DNA from 2 places in the Streptomyces sp. P9(2023) genome. Region 1 is predicted to be linked to the other one. Evidence: riboswitches for the same ligand, from Rfam matches in the RefSeq annotation. Region 1 holds a riboswitch; the other holds the start of a gene.
What was found. Region 1 has a riboswitch for ZMP and ZTP ahead of Q5762_RS00890 (bifunctional 5,10-methylenetetrahydrofolate dehydrogenase/5,10-methenyltetrahydrofolate cyclohydrolase). Riboswitches for the same ligand answer to the same signal wherever they lie in the genome.
Positions count from the first base shown of each region.

Region 2: it holds a riboswitch for ZMP and ZTP, as region 1 does, so the genes downstream of both, glyA (serine hydroxymethyltransferase) here and Q5762_RS00890 (bifunctional 5,10-methylenetetrahydrofolate dehydrogenase/5,10-methenyltetrahydrofolate cyclohydrolase) in region 1, are expected to answer to the same signal.

Region 1 is NZ_JAUPWM010000001.1:173,019-177,200, reverse strand. Features, by position in the region: gene Q5762_RS00900 (aldehyde dehydrogenase family protein) at 1-667, opposite strand, end outside; gene Q5762_RS00895 (GAF domain-containing protein) at 713-2,005, opposite strand; ZMP/ZTP riboswitch at 2,152-2,257, shown strand; gene Q5762_RS00890 (bifunctional 5,10-methylenetetrahydrofolate dehydrogenase/5,10-methenyltetrahydrofolate cyclohydrolase) at 2,287-3,141, shown strand; gene Q5762_RS00885 (SWF or SNF family helicase) at 3,259-4,182, opposite strand, start outside.
Region 2 is NZ_JAUPWM010000005.1:215,510-219,691, reverse strand. Features, by position in the region: gene trpS (tryptophan--tRNA ligase) at 1-890, opposite strand, end outside; gene glyA (serine hydroxymethyltransferase) at 1,072-2,355, opposite strand; ZMP/ZTP riboswitch at 2,464-2,554, opposite strand; gene rocD (ornithine--oxo-acid transaminase) at 2,662-3,867, shown strand; gene Q5762_RS10330 (glutathionylspermidine synthase family protein) at 3,963-4,182, opposite strand, start outside.

The DNA.
Region 1 (4,182 bases):
CCGCGCCGAAGCCGTTGACGATGTTGATCACGCCCGGCGGCAACAGGTCGGCGACCAGGCTCATCCAGTAGTGCACCGAGGCCGGGGTCTGCTCCGCCGGCTTGAGCACCACCGCGTTGCCCGCCGCCAGCGCCGGGGCCAGCTTCCAGACCGCCATCAGGATCGGGAAGTTCCACGGGATGATCTGCGCGACGACCCCCAGCGGCTCATGGAAGTGGTACGCGACCGTGTCCTCGTCGATCTCGCTCAGCGCGCCCTCCTGGCCGCGCAGCGCCCCCGCGAAGTAGCGGAAGTGGTCGATCGCGAGCGGGATGTCGGCCGCCAGTGTCTCGCGGACCGGCTTGCCGTTCTCCCAGCTCTCCGCGACCGCGAGTTCCTGCAGATGCGACTCCATGCGGTCCGCGATCCGCAGCAACACCCCGGCCCGCTCGCCGGGCGCCGTACGGCCCCACCCCGGCGCCGCCGCGTGCGCCGCGTCGAGGGCGCGCTCCACGTCCTCCGCGGTGCCGCGCGCCACCTCCGTGAACGGACGGCCGTCGACCGGGCTCGGGTTCTCGAAGTACTGGCCCCGGGCCGGGGCCACGTACGCACCGCCGATCCAGTGGTCGTAGCGGGGCAGGTACGACATGAGCGCGCCCTCGGTACCGGGTGCGGCGAAACGGGTCATGGACATGGCCTCCCTCGGACCGCGCCGGCCGTCCCTGGCCGGCGCTCACCGCCGAGAGTGCGCCGACCGAGGTTGCAACACCGTTGCGCCCGCCGACAGTTCCGCGTCCAGCGCCTGCAACCGGGCCAGCACGGGCGCCAGTCCGGAAGCCGGTACGACCTCCGAGAGCGCCCGCCACATCTCCACGTCGTCCTCGCCCCACGCGCTGTACGTCCAGTCCGCCAGCAGCCCCGGATCGCCCCGGTCCACCAGCGCCGCCCGCAACCGGTCCGCGAGCCGCTCCCGCAGCCGTACGACCCCGGGGGCCCGGGACGCCGGCAGCAACGGGCCCGCGTAGTCGGCGAGGGCCGCCGACACCGCGCCCGAGCCGAGCCGGCGGTCCACCGTCGCGAAGTCCGTGTCCACCGCCCCCGCCACCGCGCCGGCCAGGCGGTACGGGCGCGAGCGCAGCAGCTCCGGGCCGAGCAGACCGCGCAGCCGGGACAGCTCCGCGCGCAGCGTCACCGGGGTGACCGACTCGTCCTCGTACAGGAGCGTCAGCAGCTCGTCGCCGCTCACCCCCTCCGGGCGGTGGGCCAGGACCACCAGGATCTCGCTGTGCCGGCGGCTCAGCCGCAGCCGCCGCCCCGCCACCGTCAGCAGCGCCTCGTCCCGGCCGAGCGCCGCGAGGCGTACCCGGTCGGCGGCGGGTCGGGGCGCCAGCAGGGCCAGTTGCGACTCCGCCGCCCGCGCCACCGCCTGCACGAACGCCAGACTGTGCGGATGCGCCAGCTCGTCCCCGCCGGTCAGGTCGACGGCGCCGAGCAGCCGCCCGCTGTGCGGATCGTGTACTGGGGCGGCGGCGCAGGTCCACGCCTGCACCGGCCGCTGGAAGTGCTCGGCGCTGAACACGTGCACCGGGCGGTCCATGGCGATCGCGGTGCCGGGCGCGTTCGTCCCGGCCACCGACTCCGACCAGCGGGCCCCGGCGACGAAGTTCATCGCCCGCGCCCGCCGCAGCGTCCCCGGATGGCCCTCCACCCACAGCATCCGCCCCGCCGCGTCGCAGACCGCCAACAGGTGCGCGCCGTCCGTCGCGTACGTGCCCATCAGCTCCCGGATCACCGGCATCGCGGCGGACAGCGGATGACCCTCGCGGTGGTCGGCGAGCTCGTCGTCGGCCAGCTCCACACAGGCCGCCCCGTCCGGGCTGACACGGGCCCGCGCCGAGCGCCGCCACGACTCCGCGACCAGCGGCCGCACCGGCGGGAGGCGGACCTGGCCGCCGCTGGTGAACACCTCGTGCGCCCTCCGCAGCGCTCCCGCGTCCGGCTCCGCCGCCACCCACGCATCGCTCAACTCGGCCTCCACGTCGAGGTCCACCGTTCGGAACACCGGTCATCGTCGTGCGCGCGGAGGCCCCCGACAAGCGTCCCGGCACCCCCGCCTATGCGCGGTGTCCGGACACCGCCCCTGGGCCCCCCTCCGGGGCTCACGTAGAGTAGGGGTAGGGCCGTGACTGGCGCTTGAGGTGGATCACCACCGGGGAGCGGCCCGCGGAACCCGCGCACGCGCGCGGATCCGCCACTGCCGTGCGCCTGGGCGATCACCCTGTCATCGACGACGCCCAGGAGTGGCCCATGTCCACCAGTACCGCCTCCCTCATGGACGGCACCGCGCTCGCCCGCCGTACGGTCGAGGAGACCGCCGCCCGCGCCGCCGAGATCACCCGCCGCACCGGCGTCACGCCCTGCCTCGCCACGGTGCTCGTGGGAGCGGACCCGGCCTCCGTCACGTACGTGAAGATGAAGCAGAACCGCTGCGCGAAGGCCGGAATCCGCTCCCAGCACGTCGAGCTGCCCGCCGAGACGACGACCGAGGAACTCGTCGCCGCGCTCACCGCGCTCTCCCAGGACCCGTCGGTCCACGGCATCCTGCTCCAGCACCCGGTCGGCCCGCACATCGACGAGCGCGCGGCCTTCGAGGCGATCGCCCCGGAGAAGGACGTCGACGGCGTCACCATGGCCTCGTTCGCCGCCATGGGCTTCGGGCTGCCCGGCTTCGTCTCCTGCACGCCCGGCGGCATCATGCGGCTGCTCGACGCGTACGCCGTCGATCCGCGCGGCAAGCGGGCCGTCGTCGTCGGCCGCTCCGCGATCCTCGGCAAGCCCGCCGGTCTGCTGCTGCTCGGCCGCGACGCCACCGTCACCTACTGCCACTCGCGCACCACCGACCTCTCGGCCGCCGTCCGCGAGGCCGACATCCTCGTGGCGGCCGTGGGCAAGCCCCGCTTCATCAAGGGCGAGGACATCAAGCCCGGCGCCGTCGTCGTCGACGCCGGCTACAACCCCGGCAACATCGGTGACGTCGACTTCGAGACGGCCGCCGAGCGCGCCTCCCTCATCACCCCCGTACCGGGCGGAGTCGGCCCGATGACGATCGCCGTGCTCCTCGCGCAGACCGTCGAAGGCGCGGAGCGCCAGCTCGGGCTGTAGGAGCGCAAGGCGCCCGCAGCCCAGCAAGTGCCGCTGCCCCGTCCCGTACCGACCATGCGCTACGGGACGGGGCGGCGGCACCTCTGCTGCGAGCCTCGCAGCGACCCGGCCGTCCGCTCACGCCTCCGGCGACGACACGCCCGCGAGCGCGGCCGCCGGGTCCTGGTCCGCGGGGCCGGCCGGGGCCCAGTCGCCGCGCTCCTTACGGAAGGGCCACCAGCGGCCGTCCTCGCCCAGACGCAGCTGTGCCTCCGCACCGACCACCGTCCAGCGGGCCGCTCCCGCCTGGCGCAGCACGGGCCGGTCGGCGTCCTCCCAGGCCTCCGTGAGCGCCGTCTTCGCACGGGCGAGCGCGTCCGGGCCCGGCGTCCACTCCTCCTCCAGCACGGAGAGGGCGGCGGCGCCCCCGAACCGCCACGCGCGCGTGGCCAGGTCGAGCTCCGTCCGGCGCCGGCCCGACCCCTCCGCGAGCCGCGCCGCGACCCACGACGGCGGCGCCCCCGTGGCCGCCAGCCGCACCGCGTCCTGAGCGGGCGTCAAGCGCGGCTCCGCCCAAGGGCGTTCATGACCCGGGGCGAACGCCTCGGCCAGCAGCCGGTGGGCGCGGGCGGCCGCGTCCGCCGCGAGGAACTCCAGCGCGGCCGGGTCGAGACCCGGCTCCGGCTCGGTCTCGGTGTCCAGCGAAGGCGGCTCGCCGGGCGCCGAAGGGAGCGCCGGTGGCGCCGGCAGCGGCGGCAGGATGTCGCGCGCGCCGAACGCCTCCTCCGCCGGTACGCCCTCGGCCACCGGCTCCTCGACGGCGGACGCCGTCGTCGTGGCCCGCGCCGCGCTGCGCTCCTGCAACGCGTCCACGACCGCCCGCTCGCCGCGCCCCCGCATCAGCAGCAGCACGAACGGGTCCTCGTCCAGCAGCCGCGCCACCTGGTAACAGAGCGCGGCCGTGTGCGGGCAGTGGTCCCACGCCTCGCAGCCGCACTCCGGTTCCAGATCGCCGATGCCCGGCAGCAGTTCGAGGCCGGCCGCCGCCGCGTCCTCCACCAG
Region 2 (4,182 bases), on a different contig from region 1:
TATTCCTGCGTACGGGTCCGGAACGGAGTGACGAACTCCACCATGACCTCGGCGAGGTCGGTCTTCAGGGCGCCGTACATCTTGCCCTCGTAGCTCGTCACCAGGTCGGCGATGCTCGTCCCGGTGAGCGTGGACATGATGGAGAGCAGGTTGGAGACGCCGGCCTTGTTCTCCGGGTCGAAGCGGATGACCGTGTCGGTGTCGGTGACCGCGCTCTTGACCTTCTTCGCCGTCACCTTCGGCTCGTCGAGGAGGTTGATCAGCCCCTTCGGCGTGGACGCCGACTTGGACATCTTGATCGACGGGTCCTGGAGGTCGTAGATCTTGCCCGTCTCCTTGAGGATGTACGGGGCCGGGATCGTGAACGTCTCACCGAAGCGGCCGTTGAACCGCTCCGCGAGGTCGCGGGTCAGCTCGATGTGCTGGCGCTGGTCCTCGCCGACCGGGACCTGGTCGGCCTGGTAGAGCAGGATGTCGGCGACCTGGAGGATCGGGTACGTGAAGAGGCCGACGGTGGCCCGGTCGGCACCCTGCTTCGCGGACTTGTCCTTGAACTGGGTCATGCGGGAGGCCTCGCCGAAGCCGGTGAGGCAGTTCATGACCCAGCCGAGCTGCGCGTGCTCGGGGACGTGACTCTGGACGAAGAGGGTGCAGCGTTCCGGGTCGAGACCGGCGGCGAGCAGCTGCGCGGCGGCGAGCCGGGTGTTGGCGCGGAGCTCGGCGGGGTCCTGCGGGAGCGTGATCGCGTGCAGGTCCACCACCATGTAGAAGGCGTCGTGGGACTCCTGCAGCGCGACCCACTGGCGGACGGCACCGAGGTAGTTGCCGAGGTGGAACGAGCCTGCGGTGGGCTGGATTCCGGAGAGCACGCGGGGACGATCAGAGGCCATGGGAGCCATTCTCTCAGGTGCGCGCGCGGATCAGTGCGGGCACCGTTCCAGGGGCTACCTCGGCCCCACTGGGCCGGGGCCCCGCCCTCGTTGTGGGCAACTGTTCCGCTGGGACGATTGCCCATACGGCGGGGCCGGGGTTGGGCACCGCCCACGCGGGGTGGGCGCGAAGGGGCCCGGGTCAGGTCGGGAGGCCGGGGGCCGGGTAGGCGGTCAGGAGGGTGGCTACTTCCGAGCGGATCGTGCGCAAGGTCTCCTCGTCGGACGTGCCCGCCGCCGCCACCCCCCGGTCGATCCACTCCGCGACCTGGGCCATGTGCTCCGTACCCAGGCCCCGAGACGTGAGGGACGGGGTGCCGATGCGAATGCCGGAGGGGTCGAAGGGCTTCCGGGGGTCGTAGGGGACGGTGTTGTAGTTGACGACGATCCCCGCCCGGTCGAGGGCCTTCGCCGCGATCTTGCCGGGGACGTTCTTCGGCGTGAGGTCCATCAGGATCAGGTGGTTGTCGGTGCCGCCGGACACCAGGTCGAAGCCGCGCGCGAGGAGCGCCTCGGCGAGGGCCTTGGCGTTGGCGACGACCGCGTGCGCGTACTCGCGGAAGGACGGCTGGGACGCCTCGCGCAGGGCGACGGCGATGGCCGCCGTGGTCTGGTTGTGCGGCCCGCCCTGAAGCCCGGGGAAGACCGCCTTGTCGAGGACCTTCGCGTGCTCCTCCCGGGACATCAGCATCGCGCCGCGCGGGCCGCGCAGGGTCTTGTGGGTGGTCGTCGAGATGACATCGGCGTACGGGACCGGGGACGGGTGGGCGCCGCCCGCGATCAGCCCGGCGATGTGGGCGATGTCCGCGACCAGAACCGCGCCCGACTCACGCGCGATCTCGGCGAAGGCGGCGAAGTCGATCGTGCGCGGCAGCGCCGTACCCCCGCAGAAGATCACCTTCGGGCGCTCCTTGAGGGCCAGCTCGCGGACCTCGTCGAAGTCGATGAGCCCGGTGTCCTGGCGTACGCCGTACTGCACGCCCCGGAACCACCGCCCGGTCACGGAGACGCCCCAGCCGTGGGTGAGGTGGCCGCCCATCGGCAGCGCCATTCCCATCACGGTGTCACCGGGCTCGGCGAAGGCGAGGTAGACGGCGAGGTTGGCGGGGGAACCGGAGTAGGGCTGCACATTGGCGTGGTCGACGCCGAAGACGGCCTTGGCGCGCTCGACGGCGAGGGTCTCGACCTGGTCGATGTTCTGCTGACCCTCGTAGTAGCGGCGGCCGGGGTAGCCCTCGCTGTACTTGTTCTGCAGGACCGTGCCGGAAGCCTCCAGGACGGCACGGGAGGCGTAGTTCTCGCTGGGGATCAGCCGCAGGGTCTCGGCCTGCAACCGCTCCTCGGCACCGACGAGCGCGGCGAGTTCGGGGTCGGCGGCGGCGAGGGCGGGATGGCTGGACGCGTTCGACGCGTTCGTGGCGTTCATCGCGTTCGTGGCGTTCGTGGCGTTCGTGGCGCTCATGGCGTTCCTCCGGGCGTTTCGGCGGGCCCCGGGGCACTGCGACGACGACGCGGCACCACACGGGACGGGTCCTTGTGGTGCCCAGGCGGGCGGCACCGCGTGTGGTCTGCCGCGCACGACTCCCCCGGGGTCGATTCCCCGTGCGCCAGTCGCCGTGCGTGTTTCCAGACTAGCTGGCGCGCCGTCGTACAGGTTTCTTCGTCCGGCATCCGAGCGACGATAAGAAAGGGAACCACACCCGCCCCTGCCCGCAGGACGAACGGAGACCCCGTGTCGAGTACGCAAGACGCGATCGCTTCCGCGGAGGCGCACAGCGCGCACAACTACCACCCCCTGCCCATCGTCGTCGCCTCGGCCGACGGGGCCTGGATGACCGACATCGAGGGGCGCCGCTACCTCGACATGCTCGCCGGGTACTCGGCGCTCAACTTCGGGCACGGCAACCGGCGGCTGATCGACGCCGCGCGGGCGCAGCTGGAACGGGTGACGCTCACGTCGCGAGCGTTCCACCACGACCGGTTCGCCGAGTTCTGCTCGCAGCTCGCGGAGCTGTGCGGCAAGGACATGGTCCTGCCGATGAACACCGGCGCGGAGGCGATCGAGACGGCGGTGAAGACCGCGCGGAAGTGGGGGTACGAGGTGAAGGGCGTGCCGGACGGGCACGCGAAGATCGTGGTCGCGGCGAACAACTTCCACGGCCGGACGACCACGATCATCAGCTTCTCCACGGACCACGAGGCCCGTGACCACTACGGCCCGTACACGCCGGGCTTCGAGATCGTCCCGTACGGCGATCTGACCGCGATGGAGGCCGCGGTCACCGCCCACACGGTCGCGGTGCTGATCGAGCCGATCCAGGGCGAGGCGGGGGTCCTGGTCCCGCCGGCCGGGTATCTGCGCGGGGTGCGGGAGTTGACCCGCGAGCGGAACGTGCTGTTCATCGCGGACGAGATCCAGTCGGGGCTCGGCCGGACCGGGCGGACGTTCGCGTGCGAGCACGAGGGTGTGGTGCCGGACGTGTACGTCCTGGGCAAGGCGCTGGGCGGCGGTGTCGTCCCGGTCTCGGCGGTGGTCGCGGACCGCGACGTGCTGGGGGTGTTCCGGCCGGGCGAGCACGGCTCGACGTTCGGCGGGAACCCGCTGGCGTGCGCGGTGGCCCTGGAGGTGATCGCGATGCTGCGGACGGGCGAGTACCAGCAGCGCGCGGCGGAACTGGGCGAGCACCTGCACGCGGAGCTGGGGCTGCTGGTGGGCGGAGGCGCGGTGGAGGCGGTGCGCGGGCGCGGGCTGTGGGCGGGGGTGGACATCGCGCCGTCGCGGGGCACGGGGCGGGAGATTTCGGAGAAGCTGATGGAGCGGGGGGTGCTGGTGAAGGACACGCACGGCTCTACGATCCGGATCGCGCCGCCGCTGGTGATCTCCAAGGAGGACCTGGACTGGGGGTTGGAGCAGTTGCGGGCGGTGCTGGCCGGCTGACGGCGAGGGGGGCGGGGGGCGGGGCGGAGGCGCCCGCAAGGGAGCCGTCCCGTTGTGCCCACCCTCCCCCACGTTCAAGGCCCGACGGCACTACGTCACAGGATGACGTGTGGGAGGAAGCGGGCGTACTCGTCTGTGATCGGGCCCGCCGACTCCCGGATGCCGAGTCCCGCCGCCTCGTCCTCGACGACCCACGCGCCGAGGACGACGCGGTTGCCGTCGAAGTCGGGCAGCGGGGCCAACTCCTGGTAGCAGCACGGTTCGTCGTCCCGTACGACCGGCTCCGTGCCCGCCTCGTGGATCGTGACGCCCGCG